Regions from separate parts of the Agrobacterium sp. NPDC090283 genome, predicted to be linked through region 2. Evidence: riboswitches for the same ligand, from Rfam matches in the RefSeq annotation. Region 2 holds a riboswitch; each other region holds the start of a gene.
What was found. A riboswitch is a leader RNA that binds a small molecule or an ion and turns the genes downstream of it on or off. The one in region 2 is predicted to bind thiamine pyrophosphate.
Positions count from the first base shown of each region.

Region 1: linked by a shared signal. The riboswitch ahead of thiC (phosphomethylpyrimidine synthase ThiC) and the one ahead of ACIQUH_RS03980 (ABC transporter permease) in region 2 are both predicted to bind thiamine pyrophosphate.
Region 3: linked by a shared signal. The riboswitch ahead of thiB (thiamine ABC transporter substrate binding subunit) and the one ahead of ACIQUH_RS03980 (ABC transporter permease) in region 2 are both predicted to bind thiamine pyrophosphate.

Region 1 is NZ_JBIVYG010000011.1:21,338-26,549, forward strand. It holds gene thiC (phosphomethylpyrimidine synthase ThiC) at 1-1,463, opposite strand, end outside; TPP riboswitch at 1,558-1,669, opposite strand; gene ACIQUH_RS16610 (acyl carrier protein) at 1,852-2,103, shown strand; gene ACIQUH_RS16615 (acyl-CoA dehydrogenase family protein) at 2,103-3,284, shown strand; gene ACIQUH_RS16620 (amino acid--[acyl-carrier-protein] ligase) at 3,289-4,197, shown strand; gene ACIQUH_RS16625 (DUF1839 family protein) at 4,204-5,187, shown strand; gene ACIQUH_RS16630 (glycosyl hydrolase 2 galactose-binding domain-containing protein) at 5,184-5,212, shown strand, end outside.
Region 2 is NZ_JBIVYG010000002.1:210,533-215,744, reverse strand. It holds gene ACIQUH_RS03990 (hydroxyethylthiazole kinase) at 1-240, opposite strand, end outside; gene ACIQUH_RS03985 (ABC transporter substrate-binding protein) at 237-1,187, opposite strand; gene ACIQUH_RS03980 (ABC transporter permease) at 1,184-1,969, opposite strand; TPP riboswitch at 2,095-2,197, opposite strand; gene ACIQUH_RS03975 (TadE/TadG family type IV pilus assembly protein) at 2,389-3,711, shown strand; gene ACIQUH_RS03970 (pilus assembly protein TadG-related protein) at 3,897-5,186, shown strand; gene ACIQUH_RS03965 (alpha-glucosidase) at 5,210-5,212, opposite strand, start outside.
Region 3 is NZ_JBIVYG010000011.1:178,326-183,537, forward strand. It holds gene ACIQUH_RS17305 (ATP-binding cassette domain-containing protein) at 1-533, opposite strand, end outside; gene thiP (thiamine/thiamine pyrophosphate ABC transporter permease ThiP) at 530-2,155, opposite strand; gene thiB (thiamine ABC transporter substrate binding subunit) at 2,175-3,188, opposite strand; TPP riboswitch at 3,227-3,337, opposite strand; gene ACIQUH_RS17320 (VOC family protein) at 3,383-3,775, opposite strand; gene ACIQUH_RS17325 (ABC-F family ATP-binding cassette domain-containing protein) at 3,874-5,212, opposite strand, start outside.

The DNA of each region.
Region 1 (5,212 bases), on a different contig from region 2:
TTCACGTCGTTACGATCCGGCAGGCCAAGATGTTCCTTCGGCGTGACGTAGCAGAGCATGGCCGTGCCGAACCAGCCGATCATCGCCGCCCCGATGCCTGAGGTGATATGGTCGTAACCGGGCGCGATATCTGTCGTGAGCGGCCCAAGCGTGTAGAAGGGCGCCTCGCCGCAGGTCTTCAGCTGCTTGTCCATATTCTCCTTGATCTTGTGCATCGGCACATGGCCGGGGCCTTCGATCATCACCTGGCAATCCCTAGCCCAGGCGATCTGCGTCAACTCGCCGAGCGTCTCCAGCTCCGCGAACTGCGCGGCGTCATTGGCGTCGGCAATCGAACCGGGCCGCAGGCCGTCACCCAGCGAGAAGGAGACATCGTAAGCGCGGCAGATATCGCAAATCTCCTCGAAATGCTCATAGAGGAAACTTTCCTTGTGGTGATGCAGACACCACTTGGCCATGATCGACCCGCCGCGCGAGACGATGCCGGTGACGCGGTTGACGGTGAGCGGAATATAATGCAGCCGCACACCGGCATGAATGGTGAAATAGTCGACGCCCTGCTCCGCCTGCTCGATCAGCGTATCACGAAACACGTCCCAGTTGAGGTCCTCGGCAATGCCGTTGACCTTCTCCAGCGCCTGATAAAGCGGCACCGTGCCGATCGGCACCGGCGAATTGCGGATGATCCATTCGCGGATATTGTGGATGTTGCGCCCGGTCGAGAGGTCCATGACGGTATCGGCACCCCAGCGGATCGCCCAGACCATCTTCTCCACCTCTTCCGCCATGGAGGAGGTGACGGCGGAATTGCCGATATTGGCGTTGATCTTCACCAGGAAATTGCGGCCAATGATCATCGGCTCAAGTTCCGGGTGGTTGATGTTGGCGGGAATGATGGCACGGCCGGCCGCCACTTCCTGACGCACGAATTCCGCCGTGACATAATCAGGGATATGCGCACCGAAACTCTCGCCGTCACGCGCAAGCTTTTCCTTCGCAGCCTCGCGTCCGAGATTTTCGCGGATGGCGATGAATTCCATTTCCGGCGTGATGATACCGGCCCGCGCATAGGCAAGCTGCGTCACCGCCTTGCCCGCCGTCGCTTTAAGCGGCTGGTGGCGCACGCCAAATTCCGGCGTCAGCCGCTCGCCGGTGGCAAAGCCGTTATCCTCCGGTTTGACGTGCCGGCCCTCATAAGCCTCGACATCGCCGCGCGCCACGACCCAGTCGTGACGCAGTCGCGGCAGACCCTTTTCAATCAGAACGGGATGGGTCGGATCGGTATAGGGGCCGGAGGAATCATAGACCGTTACCGGCGGTTCACCCGCCGTCGGGTGCACCGCGATCTCGCGCATCGGCACGCGAATATGCGGATGAAGGATTCCCGGTTTATGGATTTTCGTGGAGGCGGCATGCGGTCCGGTGGTAACCGACAGCGGGATAGTCTTGGCAGCGATATTCATCTTGAGGCTCCAAAGTTTGACTGTGGAGACCCAGTTCGAGCCGGAATGATGGAAAATACCGAAGTGCCGACAGCGTATTGCACACGCCAGCCGACATCAGGTCTTTGCACCGTCCCTACGCCAGTATGAACTGGATCAGGTTCAACGGGTCACTGCGCATGAAAGCAGAATCTCAGCCCCTTGACGGGACACCCCTGGTGAATGGCCACAGCAAAAGACACCGCCCGGCTTTTGTCAAGGCCGCCGATCAACGCTTGGCAAAGGTGCGGGAATGGCGCATGCTGCCGTTAGTTGTAATTAACCTAACGGTTTAGGTGAATATTATCGTTTGCGGCATAACGATAAGCACAAACCTTCCTAGTGTTGATTTCATTGGAGATACGTCGGAATGAATGCGACTATTCGTGAAATACTGGCAAAATTCGGCCAGCTTCCCACCCCTGTCGATACGATTGCAGATGAAGCCGATCTTTATGCAGCGGGCCTTTCTTCCTTTGCGTCGGTGCAATTGATGCTGGGTATTGAAGAAGCTTTCGATATCGAATTCCCGGACAATCTGCTGAACCGCAAGTCCTTTGCGAGCATCAGGGCGATTGAAGACACCGTTAAGCTCATTCTGGATGGTAAAGAGGCAGCCTGATGAACGTGACCGTGGCGCCGCAGGATGAAACGCTGTCCGCGCGCGCGGGCCGTGTCGCGATCATTGCCGCAAAGCATGCGGATGAGGTGGATGTCACCGGCCGCTTCCCGCAGGAAGCCGTCGATGCCTTGCGGCAGGAACGTCTGCTCGGCATTCAGGTGCCCTCCTCGCTCGGCGGCGAAGGCGCCTCCGTTCAGGAGATCGCCGATATCTGCGCCCGGCTCGGCCAGGCCTGTTCAGCGACCGCGATGATTTTCGCCATGCACCACATCAAGCTGTCCAGCCTGGTGGAACATGGCGTTGAGAGCAGCTGGCATCCGGGCTTCATGCGCCGCGTTGCCGGCGAACAGTTGCTCCTCGGCTCCGCCACCACCGAGGGCGGCATTGGCGGCAATCTGCGCAACTCCATCTGCGCGATCGAAGTCGAAGGCGATAACTGCCGGCTGGAAAAGGATGCCACCGTCATTTCCTACGGCAGCAATGCCGATGCGATACTCATCACCTCGCGCGCCCACAAGGATGCCGCGCCCGCCGATCAGGTGATGACCGTATTCCTGAAAAACCAGTATACGCTCGAAAAGACCCATGTCTGGGATACGCTCGGCATGCGTGGCACCTGTTCGGACGGCTTCCTGTTCCGCGGCGAAGCGCCGGCGGCACAGATTTTCCCGAAACCTTTCGCGGAAATCGCCGCGCAATCCATGCTTGCAAGCTCGCATCTCCTGTGGAGCGCCGTCTGGTATGGCATCGCCTCCGACGCGGTGCTGCGCGCGCAATCCTTCGTCAGAGCCGCGGCCCGCAAATCGCCCGGCACCGCCCCTCCGGGCGCGATCCGTCTTGCCGAGGTTTCCACCAAGCTGCAGGTGGTCAAATCCAACATCATCGCCGGCATCAAGGCTTACGAGGACACCAAGAGCGATCCGGAAAAACTGATGTCCATGGCCTTTGCCGTTGCCATGAACAATGTGAAGATCTGCTCTTCGGAAACCATTCTCGAGATCATCGACCACGCCATGCTGGTCTGCGGCATCATGGGTTACAAGAACGGCACGCCCTATAGCCTCGGCCGGCACCTGCGCGACGCGCATTCCGCCCGGCTGATGATTTCCAACGACCGCATTCTCGGCAATTCCGCCAATCTCCTGCTGGTTCACAGGCAGGACACCAGCCTCTTGGGATAAGACCATGGACATGCAAACATCGTTTCTCGATCGACTGTTCGAAGAAGGCCTGCTGATTGAAACGGGTGTGGACGGTCTTTATGGACGCAGCGGCCAGTTCGAGGATGTGATTGCCGCATTCGAGCGGCTGATCGACCGCACCGGTGGCGCCGATGGCGCCGAAGCGATCCGCTTTCCACCCGGCATCAACCGCGCCTATTTCGAAAAGAGCGGTTACATGAAGAGCTTCCCGCAGCTCGCCGGCACGGTCCATTCCTTCTGCGGCTGCGAACTCGACCATGTCAGCCTGCTGAAGACCATGGATGAGGGCGGCGACTGGACGAAGGACCAGAAAGCCACCGACATCGTGCTGACGCCGGCGGCCTGCTATCCGCTTTATCCGACGATTGCCAAGCGTGGCGCCTTGCCTGCCGGCGGCGGTCTCTATGACATCCAGTCCTATTGCTTCCGCCATGAGCCTTCCAAGGATCCGGCCCGCCAGCAGCTTTTCCGCATGCGCGAATATGTCTGCATGGGCACCGAGTCCGACGTCACCGAATTCCGCCAGACCTGGATGGATCGCGGCGTCGAGATGATGAAGGCAGTCGGGCTCGACGTCACCATCGATATCGCCAATGATCCCTTCTTCGGCCGCGCCGGCAAGATGCTGGCCAACAACCAGCGCGACCAGAACCTGAAATTCGAGCTCTTGATCCCGGTCACGTCAGCGACCAGCCCGACGGCCTGCATGAGCTTCAATTACCATCAGGATGCCTTTGGCCAGAAATGGGGCCTCAATCTTGCAAATGGCGATGTCGCCCACACCGCCTGCGTCGGTTTTGGCCTCGAGCGCATCGCACTCGCACTGTTTGCCCATCACGGTCTCGACGTGAAAAAATGGCCTGCAAAGGTCGTGGAAACCCTCTGGGGCTGATTATCCATGCGGCAGATTTTTCCGGGTCTCGATCCCCAAAACTATGTGCAGCATCCGCTTCATTCCTCTGAAAGAATGTGGCCGGAGACCAATTGCTACATCGATTTGTGGATCGAGGTACTAGCCTCGAAAGGACTGCCGCCGGAAGCCATGTTCGGTTTCACGCTCACGCAGGATTTCGAAGGCGACCAGTTCACCTTCTTCAAGGTGCCGCTGGAAGACCTCGAAGCGCTTTATGGCGTTCGCGCCACCGAACTTGCGATCTTCGATAAGGTGGAAAACCATATCGAGGCACAGCTTGAGCGCGGCCGCATCTGCCTGATCGAGATGGACAGCTTCTATATGCCCGACACCCATGGGGTGGGATACCGGAAGGAACACGGCAAGACCACCATCGCCATCAACCGGCTCGATCTCGAAAAGCGGGAACTCGATTATTTCCACAATGCCGGCTTCTTCCATCTCTCCGGCGAGGATTTCGACGGGCTGTTCCAGCATCACCTGGCCGAGACCGACCCGCCTTTCCTGCCCTATACGGAATTTGCAAAATTCGCGGACGGCAATTCCTCGCCCGCACATATTCGCAAGACGGCCGAACGGCTGCTGAGATTTCATTTTTCGCGGCGACCTTCCGCCAACCCGGTCCGTGCTTTTGCCAGCGTTTTTCCGGCGCAGGTGGAAAAGGTCGCCGACAGGCCCTTTGGCTTCTTCCACAAATATGCCTTCAACACGCTGCGCCAGCTCGGCGCCAATTTCGAACTGGCGGCAAGCCATTTCGAATGGCTGGACGCGGACGGTTTCTCTGAAGCGAGAGACCAGGCGCTCAGGATTTCCGAGGTTGCCAAAACCGTTCAGTTCCAGCTCGCCCGCGCCGTCACCCGCCGCAAATTTGAAGCGCTGGCCACCGTGCTCAATCCAGCAGCGGATGCGTGGGACGGCGTGATGAAAGCGCTTGCGGCTAAACTCACCGATGCCAGCGAGGCCGCGTGAGGATCTATCTTCCCGGCGAAAGCGA
Region 2 (5,212 bases):
CTTGCGCCGCTCGGCATCCAGTGTGCCGAGATTGACGGTCAGCGCATCGGCCTTGGCAACGAAGCTCTCGATTTCCTCGAGCGAGGTGGTCATGGAAGGAATTCCGCCGACGACGGTGATGCCGTCGGCCGTGAATTTCTGCACCACGGTGTTCATCAGGCAATGCACGCGCGGGCGTGCCTGCCTGACTTTTTCAAGAAGTTCGGCGGCCTTTGCCGCGGTCGGAATAGTGCCGGTCATGGCTGTTGCAGCTCCACGGCGATGTCGTCTGCTGCCGGCGCCTGCTTGATCAATTGCATCTCCTGCATGAAAGCGCCAAAACGGGTATAGCGGGTGCGGTCGAGCGCCGCCGGGCGCTTGGCGAAACGCGGCAGCGTGTCGAAGAAGGCCTGCTTGTTCAGCGCATCGTCGAGGTTCGGATAGGCCTTGATGAAAAGCTGCCAGGCTTCCTGCGGGTGGTTGGTGATGAAGATCGCAGCCTGCTCCACGGCGGAGAGAAAACGTGGCAGGCGGCTGTCCTTTACGAGATCGCGATGGGTGACGAAGATCAGCTCGTCATAGGCCGGCACGCCGTGCTCCTCCGGGAAGAAGGAGCGCCCCTCATGTCCCTCGAGCTTCATCTGCGTCAGTTCGAAATTGCGGAAACCGCCCAGCGTGGCATCCACCTTGCCGGCGATCAGCGATGGCGAGAGCGAAAAATTGACGTTGATCAGCTCGACATCATCCTTCGTCAGACCGTCCTTTTCCAGCATGCGCTTCAGCATCGCATCCTCGAAACCGGAGACGGAAAAACCGACCTTCTTGCCCTTCAGGTCTTTCAGGCTCTTGATCGGTCCGTCGGCCAGAACGGTGACGGTGTTGAGCGGGGTCTCGACCAGTGTGCCGAAACGCACCAGCGGCAGACCGGCATCGTGATCGAGATAGAGGTTGGGCTGGTAATGCACGCCGATATCGGCCTGTTTTGCCGAAACGAGGCGCGGCACGGCGGAGGGGTCTGCGGGCGGAACCAGTTCCACCTCCAGCCCGGCATCGGCGAAGAGGCCACGTTCCCTGGCGATCACCATCGGCGCGTGATCGGGGTTCACGAACCATTCGAGCAAGACGGTGAGCTTGTCGGCCGCCTGTGACTGCATGGGTGCGAGGACGCTAACAGCCGCGACGACGAGGGAAAGAAGAGTTCGTTTCATGGTACCGAAAGTCTCCGTAAATATCTGAAAGGAATGGTATGTTCTGTTTCTTTGGCCCAGGGGGCGAGATTGGCTGTCGCCCGGTCGACGACAAGCCGCAGCAGCACTGCCATCACGGCGAGAATGGCCATGGCGGCGAACATGGTGTCGGTCTGCATGCGGGCATTGGACTGGACCATGACGAACCCGAGCCCTGCGGATGCGCCCACCCATTCGCCGATGACGGCGCCGAGCGGGGCGAGCGGTGCTGCCACCCGCAAGCCCGAAATCAGCGAGGGCAGCGCCAGCGGTACGCGCAGCCGGGTGAGGATCTGCCAGTGGCTCGCCGCAGTCAGCGAGGCGGCGTCGAGTATGGCGCGATCCGTGCGGTTGAGGCCGTCGGTGAAAGAGGAGGCGACGGGGAAGAAGATGATGATCGCCGTCATGACCACTTTTGAAGCCATGCCGAAACCGAACCAGAGGACGAGGATGGGGGCCAGCACGAAGACCGGAAAAGCCTGCAACACCAGAACCATGGGCCAGACAAGGCGGCCGAGGCGCGGGATGGCGGCAATCGTGAAAGCGACGACAATGCCGGCGGTGATGCCTGTGGCGAGCCCGAGCGCCATTTCTCCGAGTGTTACCAGCGCTTGCCCGAAAAGGAAGCCGGGCTGGCGCAGGAAAGCGCCAGCGACATCGACGGGCGATGGCAGGATATAGCGGGGCGGTGCGAACAGCCACGTGCCGGCCTGCCAGACAAGGAGCAGAAGACCGACACCGTTCAGCGCATGGGTGGCACGCATGAGCCGGACCTCAGACGCAAACGCACCGCGTGCGAAGGGTGGAAGGTTTCAGCATCATCATTGGTCTCCAGATGTGACAATCACGGAGATCAGGCGAAGCGGAGAAGAGAAAGGGCAGCGCCTCCAAGGCGCGACAGTTCCGTTCCTACGCCGGCATGACCCGGATCAGGTTCAAGGGTCCGGCTCGTCGCCATCTCAGCACCGTCAGGTGCTCCCCTCGGAAGAGCTTGTTTTGTAGGTCAAGTTTTAAAAATGTCAACGGCCTCTGCCAGCCGGCGATCGGTGCCCGCTGTTATGGAGCTGCCGCAATATAGTTATTAGATATATCGAATTTATCGACAATTAGTTATGTCATTAAACTATATCGCAACCTCGTTCGACTAGGTAGGACCCGCATTCAGAGAAGCTCGGAGACGAACTTGAAAAACATCTGGCGGGACAAGTCTGGAAATTTTGCCATCCTCAGCGCTTTGCTGATGATACCGCTCATCGGATCGGCCGGTGTGGCGCTCGACATAACGCGCGGCCTTGGCGTCAAATATGATCTGCAGATGGCTGCCGATTCCGCGGCTCTGGCGGTGGTTGCCGATAGTTCGGCAAGTGCCCAGGCTGCGAAGCGAATGGCCGGCGATGGTGTTGTTACTGTCGGCGAGAAGGAAGCGGAAGCCTTCTTCCACGGCAATCAGCCGGGGCGCGCAGACTACAGGCTTCTGTCTCTTGAGGTATCGGTGATCAAGCGCGGGACCATCATCGAGTCGTCGGTCAGCTACAGGGCTGCTGTGAATACGACACTTTCCAAGGTGCTCGGGAAAGATTTGGTCACGGTGGCGGGCAGCGCCACGGCCAAATACGAGACGGAGACCTTTACCGATTTTTATCTCCTCCTCGACAATTCACCTTCCATGGGTGTAGGCGCCACGCCGGCGGATGTCGCGATAATGGAGAAGACGATCGGCTGCGCTTTCGCCTGTCACCTGACGAAAGACGGTATGTCAGATCCGAACAGCACCTATTTCAGGATCAAGAACAAAGACACCAACGCCAAAAACAGCATTAGCGCCACCACGCGTATCGACGTGGTTGCCAAGGCAACCGCGAGCTTGATGGATACGGCAGCGGACACGCGCAAGAGTAAAGACCAATATCGTATTGCCGTTTACACTTTCGGGAAGACCGCGGATGATGCCTTTCCCGACAGGGATCTGCTCGAAGTTGTGTCGCGCACGTCGGATTTGAAGACGGCCAAGAAAAAGGTTGCCGAAATCGAGCTCATGTCGGTTCCGAGTCACGGATATAACCGCGACCAGCACACCAATTTCGACCGGGCCCTTACCAAGATAGAAGGCAAGATGGGAGCCTCGGGTAGCGGTGCCAGTTCCGCCACGCCGGAGAAAATCGTATTCTTCGTTTCAGATGGTGTAGGTGACAGCTACAAGCCGGCCAATTGCACCAAAAAAACGACAGGCGGAGGTCGTTGTCAGGAGCCGATCGACACAAGGCTTTGCACCGAACTCAAGAAAAAGGGCTTCCGGATCGCCGTGCTTTACACCACCTACCTGCCGTTGCCAGGTAATGGCTGGTACAGGCTTTGGATACAGCCATTCGAGACGGAAATCGGCTCTCGCATGCAAGCCTGCGCCTCCCCGGGCCTGTTCTTCGAAGTCAGCCCCTCGCAGGGTATCAGCGAAGCGATGTCGGCGCTGTTCAAAAAGGCGATCAGCACGCCGCGCCTGACGAGTTGAAGCTTGTGCCCGAAAGCGGTTCAAAGCGCTGTCCATGCTTGCCGCTGGCGTGACGGAAAACATTTTTCGATTTTAATATTAGTTATTCAGGAAATTAGATTTATCGAAAATTAGTTATCCTTTGAAACTGCCTTTCAACAGTATTTGCTTAAGTCTCGTCTCCGGCAGGGTTCCGGGGGGCGAATTTGAAGAATATCTGGCAGGACAAATCAGGGAATTTCGGCATTCTCAGTGCGTTGTTGATGGTGCCGCTGATTGGCGTCGCCGGCGTGGCGCTTGATGTGACGCATGGCATGGCGATCAAATCGGACCTGCAGATGGCAGCGGATGCTGCAGCGCTTGCGGTGGTTGCCGATACGTCGGCGAGCGTTCACAAGGCGAAGGAAATGTCGGGGGATGGCGAAGTTACGCTTGGCGGTGATGAAGCCTCTGCCTTCTTCGACGCTAACAAGCGGGCCAATTCCGACTACAAGCTCCTGTCTCTCAACGTGTCGGTGATCAAGCGCGGAAACGCCATCGAATCCTCCGTCGACTTCAAGGCGTCGGTCGCAACGACGCTATCGCAGATCCTTGGAAAGGACCTCATCACCGTTTCGGGCAGGGCGACAGCCAAATACGAGACGGAGACCTTCAGCGACTTCTATGTCCTGCTCGATAATACCCCTTCGATGGGCGTTGGCGCCACGCCGACCGATGTTGCCACCATGGTTGCGAATACGAGCGACAAATGCGCTTTCGCCTGTCACATCGTCAAAGACGGGGTGGTGGATACGAACAGTTATTATTACAAGGCAAAAAAACTCGGAGTGACGACGCGCATCAATGTGGTTGCGCAGGCCACGGCGAGCCTGATGGATACCGCGAAGTCCACGCGGAAAAGCAGCAATCAATATCGTATGGCGGTCTATACCTTCGGGGAGAAGGCGGAAGATACGAAGCTGCTCGAAGTCGTTCCCCTGACATCGGATCTCGCCACCGCGAAGAAAAAAGCGGGTGAAGTTGACCTGATGTCGATCCCTAAACAGGGCTATAACAACGACCAGCAGACCGACTTCGACCGGGCGCTGACCCAGATCGGCGACAGGATCGGCTCTTCGGGCACGGGTGCGAGTTCTGCAAGCCCGGAGAAGATCATCTTCTTCGTTTCAGATGGGGTCGGCGATAGCTACAAGCCTTCCAGCTGCACCAAAAAAACGACCAGTGGTCGGTGTCAGGAGCCTATCGATATCAAATATTGCACGAAGCTCAAGGAAAAGGGTTTCCGGATCGCCGTGCTCTACACCACCTATCTGCCGCTGCCGACTAACGACTGGTACAATAGCTGGATCAAGCCGTTTCAGCCGGAAATCGGCGCACGCATGCAGCAATGCGCTTCGCCGGGATTGTTCTTCGAAGTCAGCCCGTCCCAGGGCATCAGCGATGCGATGACCGCACTGTTCAAGAAGGCCATCACATCACCCCGCCTGACGGGGTGATGGCAAGGCGAGGCCTTCAGCCTCTA
Region 3 (5,212 bases), on a different contig from region 2:
AGCAGGGACGTCATACCCGCCCGCAATCCCGGATCGAGTGCCGCAAAAGGCTCATCGAGCAGCATGACCGGTTTTTTCCTGACCAGCGCGCGCGCCAGCGCCGCCCTCTGCCTTTCTCCGCCGGAAAGCGTGCCTGGCAAGCGCTTGTCGAAACCCGCAAGCCCGACACGAACGAGGGCCTTTTCGATCCGTTCCCGGTCTTCCATCCGCAATTTCAGCCCGGGGCTGACACCCAGAGCGACATTGGTGAAAATATCGAGATGCGCAAAAAGATTATTGTCCTGAAAGATCGATGAGACCGGTCTTTCCGAAGGATCGAGCGCGGTCACGTCCTGTCCGCCGATCATGACGCGGCCGGAATCCGGCGCCTCGAAACCGGCGACGAGGTTGAGAAGCGTCGACTTGCCCGAACCGGACGCGCCGACGACGGCGGTTATCCGGCTTTGTGGGAATGTGCAATCGAGGTCGAAATCCTGTGTTCCAAGCCGTAGCCTGACCTTGTCCAGTTCAACGGCAAAATCATTGCCTGTCATATGCTCGCCCTTGCTGGTTGGGATTGCCGCGAAACGCCGCCTGCGGCAAGCAGCAGGCAGATGATGCCGAGAAGGAAGGCATAACCGGCGGCGTCATTGGTGCGATAGCTGCCCATATTGCTATAAACCAGCCATGGCAAGGTGACGAAATTTTCCGACCCGAACAGGGCAACCGCGCCTAAATCGCCGAGAGACAGAGCCATTGCGAAGGAAAACGCCATGGCCAGCGGCCGCCACAGAACCGGAAGATCGGCGAACCGCAATCGCGTCAGGCCCTGAAGCCCCAGACTGGCGGAAAGCCGGCCAGTGCGCAGAAAATGACTGGTGAAAGCCGGCTCCAGCACCCGCATGGCAAGCGGCAAAGCCATCAGCATATTGATGAGCGCCACGAGGACGGGCGCATAGAAGCTGACATCGCCGAAGACCCGCAATAGCAGGAACCACCCGCTTCCCAACACCACAGGCGGCACCAAAAGCACCAGCGAAGACCCTGCCCCAAGCAGAGCGGAGAGGAAGCGCAGGGGGGGCCCCGCCTTCCGTCTGGAGCTGACCGCCTGGCGCGCGCCGATGATCGCCATGCAGCAGAGCACGACGAGGGCCGCGGAGAGAAGGGCGATTGCAAGACTGGTCGCCGCCGCGCGCAGGAAAATCGGCGCGGACAGAAGACGTGGCAGATCGGCCCTCAAACCCGAGACGGCTATGGCGACAAGCGGCAGGCCGATCAGCAGAATAGCGAAAACGATGGCCGCGCCATCCCAGAGGCGGGCGCCAATGCCCTTGCCATCGAAACGGCGAAAGGAACGACCAAGCGAAGGAATTTCCGCTTCGGGCGACGGCAAAAAAGCGAGAAGGCCGAGCAGGATTGCGGTGAGGGCAATCTGCAGAACCGAAAGCGCAATCGCCCGCTGCGGATCGAAATCGAACCGCAGCGCCTGATAGATCGCCACCTCCAGTGTCGTGGCCGCCGGCCCGCCGCCCAACAGAAGAACGAGCGTGAAGCTTGTGGCGCACAGCATGAAAACAAGCCCGGCAATGCCGGGAACGAGACGCGCGATTGCCGGCCATTCGATAAAACGGAAAATCGAAACCGGCCCCATGCCGAGGCTCGCCGCCATGCGCCAATATTCACCCGGAATACGCTCCAGCCCGGCGAGCATCAGCCGGACCGAAAGTGGCAGATTGAAAAACACATGGGCAATAAGGATGCCGGACAGGCCGTAAATGCTGAAAGGTTCATCCGCTCCGGCAAAAACGAGAGCCGTATTCAAAACACCCTGCCTGCCCCAGATGGCGATGATGCCGAAAGCGCCGACGATGACAGGCAGACCCATCGGCACCGCCATCAGCCTGATGATCCAGATCCTTCCCGGAAATGCGTGTCGCCGGCCAAGCGCCAGCGCCACCGGCAGGCCGAGAACAATGGAAAGAACAGTGGAAAGCGTTGCCTGATAAAGCGTGAAACGCAGGATGCGCAGGGTATAGGCATCCATGATGCCGGCCGCGGAAGCGCCGGCATCAAAGAACAGGAGAGCCGCAACGGCGAGCGCCATGAACAGGAAAACGGCGGCAAAAGCCGCCGTTCCGAAAATGATCGACCGCCGGTAATCACGACGCAGCATCATGCGCGGGTGTGCCTCTTCGTCAATTCATGCTCATGGCGGCAAGCCATTCATCGATCCACGCCTTGCGGTTCTTCGCCACCTCTTCCGGATCCATCAGGAAAGTCTTCTGCGGCACGACGAGTTTGGAAAACGCCTCCGGCAAGGGCTTCGAGGTTGCCGCAACCGGCATCATCCAGTTGTTTTCCGGAATGGCATCCTGAAAACCCGATGTCAGCGTGAAAGCGAGGAATTGCTTTGCCAGTTCCTTATGCGGTGCATTTTTAAGGAGACCGGAAACCTCGATCTGGATGTAATGCCCTTCGGAAAAGGCGGCGGCCTGATAACGCTCCGTCTTTTCCGCAACCATGTGATAGGCGGGCGAGGTGGTGTAGGAAAGCACCATCGGCACCTCCCCCTTGGTGAAGAGGCCATAGGATTCCGACCAGCCCGGCGTAACGGTGAGAATACGCTTCCTGAGCTTTTCCCAGGCTTCCGGCGCCTTGTCGCCATAAACCGATTTCACCCACAGCAGCAGGCCAAGCCCCGGTGTGGAGGTGCGCGGGTCCTGAATGACGATTTTCTGCGAGGGGTCGCCTTCCACGAGGTCTTTCAGGCTCGCCGGCGGGTTTTTCACGGTCTTCGTATCATAGATGACAGCGAAATGGCCGTAATCATAGGGAACGAAAACATCGTCCTTGTAACCGCCCGGCACCTTGGCCGCGGATGCATCGATGCCGCTGACATCGAATAGACCGGTCTGTTTCGCTTCCGCGACGAGATTGGTGTCGAGACCGACGACGACATCCGCCTTGGACCCCGCCCCTTCAAGCTTCAGACGATTGAGCAGCGCCACGCCATCGGCCACGCCGACGAAATTGACCGTGCAATTACAAACCTTCTCGAAGGCCTCCTTCACCTTGGGACCGGGACCCCATTCGGAAACGAAGCTTTCATAGGTGTAGACGGTCAGTTCCTGCCTGTCCTGTGCGACGGCAAGACCGGGCAGAAACAGCGAAGCGGCAACGAGGGAATTCAGGAAAAGACGACGGCGCACGGGTATCTCCTCAAAAATCGATAGGGAAATAGCCGCCTGCGTTAAAGCCGTCTAATCCCTCCGCCGGTATGAACCGGATCAGGTTCTTCGGGTTGGCAAGCCTCTCAGCCTTTTGCGCCCAAGCACAAAAGACACCCCGTTAGATCAAGATGATGGTGTAGTCCCGCCGTCCCTGATTGGCAAGATGGCCGAAGTCAGCCCTGCTCCGTCATATGCACCAGTTCCCAGACATGCCCGTCGGGATCCTGAAAGCTGCCGGCATACATGAAGCCATGGTCCTGAACGGGTTTCCAGCCACTGCCGCCGGAGGCAAGCGCGGTGGCGATCATCCGGTCGATTTCCTCGCGGCTTCCCGCAGAAAGACAGGTCAGAACTTCGGTGGTGCGCGTCGCGTCGGCAATATCGCCGTTGATGAAATCACGGAACCGTCCTTCCTGGAGAAGCATCACGAAGATGTTTTCCTCCACGATCATGCAGAGCGTGCGGTCATCCGAATATTCCGGATTGAAGCTGAAACCGAGAGCCGTGAAGAAACTTCTTGATGTCTCGATATTCTTGACCGGCAGATTGACGAAAATCATGCGCATTTTCACAACTCCTCCAAACGAACGCCGGCATAGAACGGCAATTCCGCTTTTCTGTCAAAGGCCGAAGCAGGACCGGTCAAACGAGAGCCCGATTGCCTTCAGCCCTCCAGTTCCTCGCGCAGCATCTCCAGTTCCAGCCATTCTTCTTCCATGGCTTCCAGCTTGTCGCGCAGCTTCGACATTTCCTGCGCCAGCGTGTTGAAGGCATTCGGGTCCTTGGTGAAAAGCTCAGGGTCGGCCATGCGCTGCTCGCGTTTTGCGATTTCGCTTTGCGCCTTTTCCATCTCCTTAGGCAGATTTTCGAGCGCGAATTTCTGCTTGAAGGAAAGCTTGCCCTTGGCCTTTGAAGGATCCTGTGACGCGGAGACCGAAGGTGCGGCCTTCGCCTTTTCCTGTTTCTCGGCCTTGCGTTTTTCTTCCGCAGCACCCTTGCGCTGCGCCATCATGTCCGAATAACCACCGGCATATTCAATCCATCGTCCATCCGGCTCATCAGGATTGACGGGCGCGATGGTGGAAGTGACGGTGCGGTCGAGAAAATCGCGGTCGTGGCTGACGAGAATGACGGTGCCGGAAAAGCCCGCGACGATTTCCTGCAAAAGATCGAGCGTTTCGATATCGAGATCGTTGGTCGGCTCGTCGAGGATCAGAAGATTGGTCGGCCGCGCCAGAATGCGCGCCAGAATAAGACGCGCGCGCTCGCCGCCGGAAAGGTTGCGGATCGGCGTGCGGGCCTGTTCCGGCTGGAACAGGAAGTCTTTCATATAACCCGTTACATGCTTCAATTCGCCATTGACCAGCAGGTTTTCACCCCGGCCATCGGTCAGATAATGCGCCAGCGTATCGTTGGGATTGAGATCTTCGCGTTTCTGATCGAGCGTCGCGATCTCCAGATTGGTGCCGAGCTTCACCATGCCGCTATCGGGCTCCAGCTGGCCGGTGAGCATCTTCAGAAGCGTGGTTTTGCCAGCGCCATTCGGGCCGACGAAACCGATGCAATCGCCGCGATGGACGCGCAGCGAAAACGGCGCGACGATCACCCGCTCGCCGTAAGCCTTGGTGATGGCCTCGGCCTCGATGACCAGCTTGCCGGATTCGCGCCCTTCGGTGACGGTCGCCTGCACCGTGCCCTGCGGTCCCTTGTGGCCGCGATATTCCGCACGCATCGCCTGAAGCTCGCCGACGCGGCGCATATTGCGCTTGCGCCTTGCGGTCACGCCATAGCGCATCCAGTGTTCTTCGCGCTCGATGGCCTTGCCAAGCTTGTGCTGCTCCAGCTCTTCCTCTTCCAGCACCTTGTCGCGCCATTCCTCGAAATGGGCAAAACCGCGATTGAGACGACGGGACTGGCCGCGATCGAGCCAGACGGTCGAGGTCGAAACCTTCTCCAGAAAACGCCGGTCATGCGAGATCAGCACCAGCGCGCTGCGCGTCTGC